Regions from separate parts of the Streptomyces sp. NPDC014995 genome, predicted to be linked through region 1. Evidence: riboswitches for the same ligand, from Rfam matches in the RefSeq annotation. Region 1 holds a riboswitch; the other holds the start of a gene.
What was found. Region 1 has a riboswitch for glycine ahead of gcvT (glycine cleavage system aminomethyltransferase GcvT). Riboswitches for the same ligand answer to the same signal wherever they lie in the genome.
Positions count from the first base shown of each region.

Region 2: linked by a shared signal. The riboswitch ahead of gcvP (aminomethyl-transferring glycine dehydrogenase) and the one ahead of gcvT (glycine cleavage system aminomethyltransferase GcvT) in region 1 are both predicted to bind glycine.

Region 1 is NZ_JBIBVX010000011.1:310,100-315,741, reverse strand. It holds gene ACF1A1_RS23380 (L-serine ammonia-lyase) at 1-493, opposite strand, end outside; gene glyA (serine hydroxymethyltransferase) at 553-1,815, opposite strand; gene gcvH (glycine cleavage system protein GcvH) at 1,831-2,208, opposite strand; gene gcvT (glycine cleavage system aminomethyltransferase GcvT) at 2,340-3,467, opposite strand; glycine riboswitch at 3,677-3,785, opposite strand; gene ACF1A1_RS23360 (AAA family ATPase) at 3,957-4,631, shown strand; gene ACF1A1_RS23355 (enhanced serine sensitivity protein SseB) at 4,802-5,608, shown strand.
Region 2 is NZ_JBIBVX010000013.1:9,704-15,345, reverse strand. It holds gene ACF1A1_RS25145 (ABC transporter ATP-binding protein) at 1-303, shown strand, start outside; gene ACF1A1_RS25140 (molybdopterin-binding protein) at 332-751, shown strand; gene gcvP (aminomethyl-transferring glycine dehydrogenase) at 805-3,690, opposite strand; glycine riboswitch at 3,866-3,961, opposite strand; gene ACF1A1_RS25130 (PRC-barrel domain-containing protein) at 4,076-4,456, shown strand; gene ACF1A1_RS25125 (nucleotidyltransferase domain-containing protein) at 4,463-4,909, opposite strand; gene ACF1A1_RS25120 (DNA polymerase IV) at 4,906-5,642, opposite strand, start outside.

The DNA of each region.
Region 1 (5,642 bases):
TGATGCGGTCGGCGCCCACCGCGTCCTCGTCGACGACGAAGCCGCCGCCCACCGAGTAGTACGTCTTCGTCAGGAGTTCCGTGCCCTGCTCGTCGTGCGCCCACAGCGTCATGCCGTTCGCGTGGTACGGGAGGGTTTCGCGGCGGTGCAGGATCAGGTCCGCGTCGACGTCGAACGGGATCTCGTGCTCGCCGAGCAGCCGGAGCCGGCCCGCCGCCCTGATCGCCTCGACCCGCTCGTCGGCCGTCTCCACGTCCACCGTGCGCGGCGAGTCGCCCTCCAGGCCGAGCAGCACCGCCTTCGGGGTGCCGTGGCCGTGTCCGGTCGCGCCGAGCGAGCCGTACAGCTCGCACCGCAGGGAGGCGACGGAGCCCAGCAGGCCCTCGTTGCGCAGCCGCCGCGCGAACATGCGCGCCGCGCGCATCGGGCCGACCGTGTGGGAGCTGGACGGGCCGATGCCGATCGAGAACAGGTCGAAGACCGAGATGGCCACGGTGACTCCTCAATACGGGGAGGGTGGGGCACCCGGTCCGGGTGCCCCACCCGGGGGACTTACTTGTTCAGGCCGGGGTACAGCGGGTGCTTGTCCGCCAGGGCCGCGACCCGCGCCGTGAGGGACTCGGCGTCGTAGGACGGCTTGAGCGCCTCGGCGATCACGTCCGCGACCTCGGCGAAGTCCTCGGCCGTGAAGCCGCGGGTGGCCAGGGCGGGGGTGCCGATGCGCAGGCCCGAGGTGACCATCGGCGGGCGCGGGTCGTTCGGGACCGCGTTGCGGTTGACCGTGATGCCGACCGCGTGCAGGCGGTCCTCGGCCTGCTGACCGTCCAGCTCGGACTCGCGCAGGTCGACCAGGATCAGGTGCACGTCCGTGCCGCCGGACAGGACGTTGATCCCGGCCGCACGGGCGTCGGGGGCCGTCAGCCGCTCGGCGAGGATCTTCGCGCCCTCGACGGTACGGCGCTGGCGCTCCCTGAACTCCTCGCTCGCCGCGACCTTGAAGGAGACCGCCTTCGCCGCGATCACGTGCTCCAGGGGGCCGCCCTGGAAGCCCGGGAAGACGGACGAGTTCAGCTTCTTCGCAAAGTCCTTCCGGGCGAGGATGATGCCACCGCGCGGGCCGCCCAGCGTCTTGTGGGTGGTGGAGGTGACGACGTCCGCGTACGCGACGGGGTTCGGGTGCAGGCCCGCCGCGACCAGACCGGCGAAGTGCGCCATGTCCACCCACAGGTACGCCTCGACCTCGTCGGCGATCCGGCGGAACTCGGCGAAGTCCAGCTGGCGCGGGTACGCCGACCAGCCCGCGATGATCACCTTCGGCCGGTGCTCCTTGGCGAGCCGCTCGACCTCGGCCATGTCGACCAGACCGGCGTCGTCGACGTGGTAGGCGACCACGTCGAACTGCTTGCCGGAGAAGTTCAGCCGCATCCCGTGGGTCAGGTGACCGCCGTGCGCCAGGTCCAGGCCGAGGATGGTGTCACCGGGCTGGGCCAGCGCGAACAGGGCGGCCTGGTTGGCGGAGGCGCCCGAGTGCGGCTGGACGTTGGCGTACTCGGCGCCGAACAGCTCCTTGAGCCGGTCGATCGCGATCTGCTCGGCGACGTCGACGTGCTCGCAGCCGCCGTAGTAGCGGCGGCCCGGGTAGCCCTCGGCGTACTTGTTGGTGAGGACCGAGCCCTGCGCCTCCATGACCGCGAGCGGAGCGAAGTTCTCCGAGGCGATCATCTCGAGGGTGGACTGCTGGCGGTTCAGCTCGGCGTCGACCGCGGCGGCGACCTCCGGGTCGAGCTCGTGCAGGGGCGTGTTCAGAACGGACATCGGGTGTACGACTCCTCAGCCGGCGGTGTAGGCGGTGTACTCGTCGGCGGTGAGCAGCTCCTCCGGCTCGCCCGTGACGCGTACCTTGAACAGCCAGCCGCCCTCGAACGGAGCGGAGTTCACCAGCGCCGGGTCGTCGACGACGTCCTGGTTGGTCGCGACGACCTCGCCGGTGACCGGCGAGTACAGGTCGCTGACCGACTTGGTCGACTCCAGCTCGCCGCAGGACTCGCCCGCGGTCACCGTGTCACCGACCTCGGGGAGCTGGACGAAGACCACGTCGCCGAGCGCGTTGGCCGCGTGCTCCGTGATGCCGACCGTCGACACGCCGTCCTCGGCGGCCGACAGCCACTCGTGCTCCTTGCTGTAGCGCAGCTGCTGGGGGTTGCTCATGGCCTGAATTCTCCTGTACCCGGGGGAGTGCTGATGAATGGGGGACTGCTGAAAACGCACGTGAGCAGCGGAAATGTGCGCAGGGTCACGCACGCGGACCGCCGCCGGTCGCGGCTTTCCGCTGTGAGTGTCTACTTCTGGCGCTTGTAGAACGGCAGCGCCACGACCTCGTACGGCTCGTGGCTGCCCCGGATGTCCACGCCGACACCCGGCGTGCCCGGCGCCGCGTGGGCGGCGTCGACGTACGCCATCGCGATCGGCTTGCCCAGCGTGGGGGAGGGGGCACCGGAGGTGACCTCGCCGATCACCGCGCCGCCCGCGACGACGGCGTACCCGGCGCGCGGGACGCGGCGGCCCTCGGCGACCAGGCCGACCAGGACGCGCGGCGGGTTCTCCTCGGCGCGGCCGGCCGCCTCGGCGAGCGCCTCGCGGCCCACGAAGTCGCCCTCCTTGTCGAACTTCACCACCCGGCCGAGCCCGGCGTCGAACGGGGTCAGCCCGGTCGACAGCTCGTGCCCGTACAGCGGCATGCCCGCCTCCAGGCGCAGCGTGTCCCGGCAGGACAGGCCGCAGGGGACCAGACCGGCGCCCTCGCCGGCCTTGGTCAGGGCCTGCCACAGCTCGGCCGCGTGCTCCGGCCTCACGAACAGCTCGAAGCCGTCCTCGCCGGTGTAGCCGGTGCGGGCGATCAGCGCCGGCACGCCGGCGACGGTGCCGGGCAGACCGGCGTAGTACTTCAGGCCGTCGAGGTCGGCGTCGGTGAGCGACTTCAGGATGCCCGGGGACTCGGGCCCCTGGACGGCGATCAGCGCGTAGGCGTCCCGGTCGTCGCGCACCTCGGCGTCGAAGCCGGCGGAACGCTCCGCGAGCGCGTCCAGCACCACCTGGGCGTTGGAGGCGTTGGCGACGACCATGAACTCGGTGTCGGCGAGCCGGTAGACGATCAGGTCGTCGAGGATGCCGCCGTCGGCCCGGCAGATCATGGTGTAGCGGGCGCGGCCCGGCTTCACGGCGCTGATGTGGCCCACCAGGGCGTAGTCGAGCAGGGCCGCGGCCTGCGGGCCGGTGACGGTGATCTCGCCCATGTGCGAGAGGTCGAACAGGCCGGCCCGGGTGCGCACGGCCTGGTGCTCGTCGCGCTCGGAGCCGTAGCGCAGGGGCATGTCCCAGCCGGCGAAGTCGGTCATCGTCGCGCCGAGCGCGCGGTGGACGGCGTCGAGCGCGGTGCGGCGCTGCGGAGTGGGTTCGGTACTGCTCATCGGGCGTTCGTCTCCCAGGGCGATGGGGGTTCCCCCGCGCGAGCGCAGCCGAGCATGGGGGAAGGCGAGGTCGTTCCTCCCCATCTGTCATCGGAACCTGAGAGGTTCGCCATGATCGCGGATGACCGGGGCGGTCGATCGCGTGATCGTGGCTTGCACCGTGGGTGGAGCCGTCCCCGGACAGGGGCCGGCCCGCTTTTCAGATGTGCCTCGCCCGCGCGGTAACGGGGCCTGAGAGATTCAAGGGAGGGACTTGCTCCTTCGGCGCCCCGGCGAAGCTGTCGCAGCTCCTGCCGGGAACTCTCCCGCGCGGATTCAAACGGCCGGTATGCAGTTGGCGCGGACATCATCGCACGCCCCGCCCGATCGCGGCAGGTCGCATCTGTAACCGGCTTGTGGCGGTTCGCGCACGAAAACGGAAGGCACCGCGCATTACGTTCTCTTTACGCTCGATGGGGAGAAGACTTGTCTGACCCCAAGGGGAGGACGATCACGGTGAACAGGACCACGGCGTACGCGACGACCTCGGCGGTCGCGCTGCCCGCGCAGCCGCAGGCCCCGGCCCGGGAGGCGTGCGGTCCCACGCGCGCGCCCGTCGTCCGCGACCTGCGCGACCGCGCCGGCCACAGCCCGCACGGCCTGCTGTTCGGCCCCCACGACCTGGTGGTGGTCACGGGCCTGCCCGGCAGCGGCAAGTCCACGCTGATGAGACGCACGGTCCAGGGCCTCCGCATCGACTCCCAGGACACCCGCGACCGCTGGGACGCCCGTATGCCGCGCTTCCTGCCGTACGGGCTCTACCGCCCCCTCGTCCGCCTCGCGCACTACGCCGGCCTGCGCCGCGCCCTGCGCTCCGGCGAGGGAGTCGTCGTGCACGACTGCGGCACGCAGGCCTGGGTGCGCGACTGGCTGGCCCGCGAGGCCCGCCGCCGCGGCGGCATCCTGCACCTGCTGCTGCTCGACGTCACCCCCGGCACGGCACTGGAGGGCCAGCGCGAACGCGGCCGGGGCGTCTCGCGCTATGCCTTCCTGCGCCACCGCCGCGCCGCCTCCCGCCTCCTCCGCTCCGTCGAGAAGGGCCGCCTTCCCGCGGGCTGCACCTCGGCGATCCTCCTCGACCGCCCCGCGGCGGACGCCCTGCGCCGCATCGGCTTCACGGACTGAGGCCGGCGTGGGCAGCCCCGCTCCGGGGACCGAAGGACCCCGCACCGGCCCGTGCGCCCGCCCGGCCGCGGGGCACCCGTCCGGGTGCGGCTCCGCGGACCGCGCGGGCGCTTGGGCGGCACCCGCTAGCCTTTCAGCCACAGCAGTGGTTCCCAGCAGGCGGTAGGCAGATGGATTTCCCCCCGGCGGACTTCCCGGCGGACTTCTCCGCGGACTTCCCGGCACAGACGCACCCCCCGTCGCACGGCGGATGGCCCGGCAACGAGCTGGAAGAGGTGCTCTCGGCCTCCCTCGGCGTGCCCGGGGCCGGCGGGCGGATCCTGGAGGTGCTCGGCCGCAGCTTCGTGTGGGTTCCGCTGCCCAGCGGCGGCGGCCCGCACAGCGGCCCCCTCGACCTGCCCACGCTGGAGCTGGACGGCCAGGCCTACGTGCCCGTCTTCAGCTCCGAGGAGCAGTTCCGTCAGGTCGTCGGGTCGCACATGTCGTACACGATCGCGCCGGCCGTGGAGTTCGCGCGCGGGCTGCCGCCGCAGGTGGGCATCGCGGTGAACCCGGACGGCGTGGTCGGCATGCCGCTGCCCCCGCCGGCCGTGGCCGAGCTGTGCCGCGTGGGCCGCACCCCGCTGGACGGCCCCGCGAGCGGCGGCCGCGTCCGCCTCTTCGAACCCGACTGGCAGGACGACCCGGTCGACTTCCTCTCCGCGGCCTCGGCCGAGTTCGAGGCGACCGGCGTCGTCCTCACCGCCCGCCGCTGCCTCGCCGCCATCGAAACGGCCGACCCGGTCATGTTCGTCGGCGTCGAACTCTCCCAGTGGGAAGGAGACCTGCGGGCCGTGCCGCTGGAGGCCCTGGGCAGGGCCCTGGGCACGGTCGCCGTGGCGTGGCCGGTCAATCTGATTCTCCTGGACGTGACGGAGGACCCGGTCGGCAGGTGGCTGAAGGAAAGGGTCCGGCCCTTCTACACCCGGGGCCGGTGAACGCGGTCGGAAAGGGGCGCGGGGCGGCGCCGAC
Region 2 (5,642 bases), on a different contig from region 1:
CTCGACGCGGGCCCCGACCTCACCACCACGGAAGACCTCTCCGGGCCCGTCTTCGTGGCGTTCCCGCCGAGCGCGGTCACCCTCCACCGCGACCGCCCCACCGGCTCCAGCGCCCGCAACCTCTGGCGCTGCGAGGTGGCCGGCCTGGAGACCCACGGCGACCAGATCCGCGCCGACCTCACCGGCGAACTCTCCCTCGCCGCCGACCTCACCACGGTCGCCGCGGCCGAACTCGGCCTGCATCCGGGCACACCGGTCTGGGCGACCGTCAAGGCGGCACAGACCCACGCATACCCGGCATAGCGGTCATGGGGCCCTACGGTTGTCGTTCATGACCCTGAGCATCCGCAACCAGCTCCACGGCACCGTCACCGCCCTCGTCCCCGGCGAGGTGATGGCCACCGTCGGGATCCGCCTCACCGGCGGCCAGGCCCTCACCGCGGCGATCACCCGGGAAGCCGTGGCCGAGCTCGGTCTCGCCCCGGGCTCCGCGGTCCGCGCCCTGGTGAAGTCGACGGATGTCTCCCTCGCCACGTCCCGGATCGAGGGCCTCTCGATCCGCAACCAGCTCCCCGGAACGGTCACCGAGGTCACGGCCGGCGGCGCCCTGGCGTCCGTGAGGATCTCCGTCGAAGGCGGTGACCTGACCTCGGTGATCACCCAGGAGGCGGCCACCGACCTCGGCCTGGCGGCCGGCACCCCGGTGGTCGCCCTGATCAAGTCGACCGAGGTCTCGCTCATGACGGCCTGACACACCGAAGAGGCTCCCGCCCCGAACGGACGGGAGCCCCCGGCCCCGGTGGATCAGTCCTGGTACGCGTCCAGCGGCGGGCACGAGCAGACCAGGTTCCGGTCCCCGAAGGCCTGGTCGATGCGGCGCACCGGCGGCCAGTACTTGTCGGCGGCGGACACCCCGGCCGGGAAGACGGCCTCCTCGCGGGTGTACACGTGCTCCCAGTCCCCACCGAGCGCGGCCGCGGTGTGCGGGGCCTGGCGCAGCGGGTTGTCGTCGGCGGGCCACGCGCCGGAACCGACCTTCTCGATCTCCGCGCGAATCGCGATCATCGCCTCGCAGAACCGGTCCAGCTCGGCCAGGTCCTCCGACTCCGTCGGCTCGATCATCAGCGTCCCGGCGACCGGGAACGACATCGTCGGCGCGTGGAAGCCGTAGTCGATGAGCCGCTTGGCCACGTCGTCGACGCTCACCCCGGTCGCCTTGGTCAGCGGCCGCAGATCGATGATGCACTCGTGCGCGACCAGCCCGCCGGGGCCGGTGTACAGCACCGGGTAGTGCGGCTCGAGCCGCTTGGCGATGTAGTTGGCGGAGAGCACCGCCACCTGCGTCGCCCGCTTCAGCCCCTCGCCGCCCATGAGCCGCACGTACGCCCACGAGATGGGCAGGATCCCCGCGGACCCCCACGGGGCGGCCGAGATCGGCCCCACACCCGTCTCGGGCCCGGCCGCCGGCTGCAAGGGGTGGTTCGGCAGATACGGCGCCAGGTGCGACCGTACGGCCACCGGCCCGACGCCCGGACCGCCACCGCCGTGCGGGATGCAGAACGTCTTGTGCAGGTTCAGGTGCGAGACGTCACCGCCGAAGTGGCCCGGCTTGGCGAGCCCGACCAGCGCGTTGAGGTTGGCGCCGTCCACGTACACCTGCCCGCCGGCCTCGTGCACCTGGGCGCAGATGTCGGCGACGTGCTCCTCGAACACACCGTGCGTCGACGGATAGGTGATCATCAGCACCGCCAGCTCGTCGCGGTGCTTCTCGATCTTCGCCCGCAGGTCCTCGACGTCGATCTCGCCGTCCTCGGCGGTGTCGACGACGACGACCTTCATGCCGGCCATCACGGCGCTGGCGGCGTTCGTGCCGTGCGCGGACGACGGGATGAGGCACACGGTCCGCTGCTCGTCCCCGTTGGCCCGGTGGTACCCGCGTACGGCGAGCAGCCCGGCCAGCTCGCCCTGCGACCCGGCGTTGGGCTGGAGGGACACCTTGTCGTACCCGGTGACCTCGGCGAGACGTTCCTCCAGCTCACGGATGAGCGTGAGGTAGCCCTGCGCCTGCTCGGCGGGCGCGAACGGATGCAGCTGCCCGAACTCGGGCCAGGTCACCGGCTCCATCTCGGTGGTCGCGTTGAGCTTCATGGTGCAGGAGCCCAGCGGGATCATGCCCCGGTCGAGCGCGTAGTCCCGGTCGGCGAGCCGGCGCAGGTAGCGCAGCATCGCGGTCTCGGAGCGGTGCTGGTGGAAGACGGGGTGGGTCAGGATCGTGTCGGTGCGCAGCAGCCCGGCCGGCAGGGTGTCCTCGGTGACCGCGTCGAGCGCCTCGATGTCCGCGTCGACCCCGAACGCGCTCCAGACGGCGGCCACCTGGGCCCGCCCGGTGGTCTCGTCGCAGGCGATCGACACCTGGTCGGCGTCGACGAGGTGCAGGTTGACGCCGTTGCGCCGCGCCGCGGCGACGACCGCGGCGGCCTTCGCGGGCACGCGCACGGTCAGCGTGTCGAAGTACGCGCCGTGCACGACCTCGACGCCGCCGGCCCGGAGCCCCGCGGCGAGGACGGTCGCGTACCGGTGGATGCGCCGAGCGATCCCCTTGAGGCCCTCGGGGCCGTGGTAGACGGCGTACATCCCGGCCATGACGGCGAGCAGCACCTGCGCGGTACAGATGTTGCTGGTCGCCTTCTCCCGCCGGATGTGCTGCTCACGCGTCTGCAGCGCGAGCCGGTAGGCCTTGTTCCCGTCCGCGTCGACGGACACGCCGACGAGCCGCCCGGGAAGGCTGCGCGCGAACTTCTCGTGGACGGCCATGTAGCCGGCGTGCGGCCCGCCGAAGCCCATCGGCACACCGAACCGCTGTGTCGTCCCGACCGCGATGTCCGCCCCCAGCTCACCGGGCGACGTCAGCAGCGTCAGCGCGAGCAGATCGGCGGCGACGGTGACGAGCGCGCCCAGCTCATGGGCCTGCTCGATGACCGGCTTGATGTCGCGTACGGCCCCGGAGGCGCCCGGGTACTGGATCAGTACGCCGTTGATCTCCCGCGCGGCGATCCCGGCCGGAATGCCCTCACTGAGGTCGGCGACGACCACCTCGACGCCGGTCGGCTCGGCCCGGGTCTCGATCACGGCGATGGTCTGCGGCAACGCGTCCGCGTCGACCAGGAACAGACCCTTCTTGTTCTTGCCCATGCGCCGCGACAGCGACATCGCCTCGGCGGCGGCCGTGCCCTCGTCGAGCAGCGAGGCACCCGAGGTCGGCAGACCGGTGAGGTCGGCGACCATGGTCTGGAAGTTCAGCAGCGCCTCGAGCCGCCCCTGCGAGATCTCCGGCTGGTACGGCGTGTAGGCCGTGTACCAGGCCGGGTTCTCCATGACGTTGCGCAGGATGACGGGCGGCGTGAAGGTCCCGTAGTAGCCGAGCCCGATCATGGAGTCGAGGACCTCGTTGCGATCGGCGAGCGCACGCAGCTCGGCCAGCACCTCGGCCTCGGACCGCGCACCCGGCAGGTCCAGCGCGTCGGCGTTCTTGATCACATCCGGGACCGCGGCGGCGGTGAGCTCGTCCAGCGAGCCGTACCCGACCTGCGCGAGCATCTTGGCCCGCGCCTCCTGGTCGGGCCCGATGTGGCGCTGCTCGAAGGGGATTCCCTGTTCGAGATCGGAGAGCGGAATGCGATGGGCGGTCATTGCGGAGGCCTCCTGGTCTGACGCGACCTTCGAGGGGCACCACGGCACGGGTACCCGAACGGCCTCCCCCTCTGTCATCTCAACCTGAGAGCTTCACCGGCCGCCCGCGGGCGCCCGGCTTTCACCGTCGGTGAGAGCGGAAGCCGTCGACACCCGCCCTGCTTTCCAGAGTGACCTCGTCCATGCGGTACGTGAGCCTGAGAGATTCCGGGGAGGATTTGCTCCTTCGGCGCCTCCGGTGGTCTCCGGAGGACTCTCCCGCACGGGGTCAGCAGCCGTTGCCAGACTACCAGCGAGGTCAACGGCACCTCCTGTCGAGTGGCCGCCTTCCCCATTGTGCTCTTTTGTAGTGCTTACGAATGTGTTGCGACCAGTTGGAGGGCCCGTGCAGACCGACATCGATCCGCGCAACCTGATCGGCCGCAAGGCGTTCGACCGCAACGGCATCAAGATAGGGACGATCGACGAGGTCTACCTCGACGACGCGACCGGCGTACCGGAATGGGCGGCCATACGGACCGGCCTGTTCTCCCGGGACGCCTTCGTCCCCCTGGAGCCCAGCGAACTCGTCGACGGCGCCCTGCGCGTCCCCTTCGACCGCGCCCTCATCAAGGACGCCCCTGACTTCGGCGTGGGCCGCCACCTCTCCCCGGAGCAGGAACTCCAGCTCTACCACCACTACGGCCTCGACGTGGGCGCCCCGTCCCCGCTGCCGGACCACGACTTCGGCAGACTGGCCGGCACCGACGCCGTGGAGGAGACCTGACCCCGGTCAGGCGCAGGCCCGCACCAGCTCCGCGAGGACGCCGGCGGGGTCGTGCAGGATCCGGGCGCCGTCACTGACGACGCGCCGTGTACCGGCGTCGACGGGCTCGGTGCGCGCCCAGTCCGGGGAGCCGATGTTCAGCTCGACCTCCAGCCCGGACGCCGTGACGTGCCGCCACTCGGTGATGGGCCCCCACGCCTGGACGCGGATCACCTCACCCAGCGCCGGCTCACGGAGCCAGGCGTCGTCGGCGGCGTACCTCGACGCCTCCGTGGTGAGCACGACGAGATCGACGTCCGAGTCCGCCCGCGCGGTACCACGAGCCCAGGAGCCGACGAGCAGCACTCCGACGACGTCCCTCCGGCCCGCGGCCCACCGGGTGACCCGGTCCTCGACCTCCCTCATCTCGTCACGGCGCTCCGCGGACACCCCGGCAGTGCTCGCCCCCGTCATCGGACGCTCCCCGGTCGCCCCACCGTCACATCGGCCGACCCCTCCGGGATCGCCGGATCCGCCTCGTCCGCCGCGTCCGCCGTCAGGGTCCCCTCCGGTCTTCGCCGGACCAGCGGCAGCGGATCCGCCGGCTCCAGCTCGGGGTCGTCGATCCGGAACGTCCGCACCCGCCCCACCTCCGAATCGGGCGTCTCGAACCGCACGGTGACCCGCCCCAGGCCGCTGCCCTGGACCCAGCCGTGCCCCAGCTGGGCATGCCGTACATCCTGCCCGGGACGCCACTGGTGCTCCGTCGGCACCGCCGCCTCCTCCTGGGCGGGCTCGTCGGGAACCTCCTCCTCGGGTCCCTCCGCCCGCTCCTCGGCGGCCTGCGCGAACAGGTCCTCCTGCGTGAAGTCGGCCAGACCGCTGACGCCGACGCCGAGCAGCCGCACCCCGCCCGTCGTGTCCACCGCGTCCAGCAGCCGCACGGCCGCCTCCCGCACCACCGCCGGATCGTCCGTGGGCCCCCGCAGGGTCTCCGACCGGGTGAGAGTGGAGAAGTCGTACCGCCGCACCTTCAGCACGATGGTCCGCCCCGACAGACCGGCCCCCCGCAACCTGCGCACACACCGGTCCGCCAACCGCTGCACCTCCAGCTCCACCCGCACCCGGTCGTGGATGTCCACGTCGTACGTGTCCTCGACCGACACCGATTTGGCCTCCCGTTCCGCCACCACCGGCCGCTCGTCGC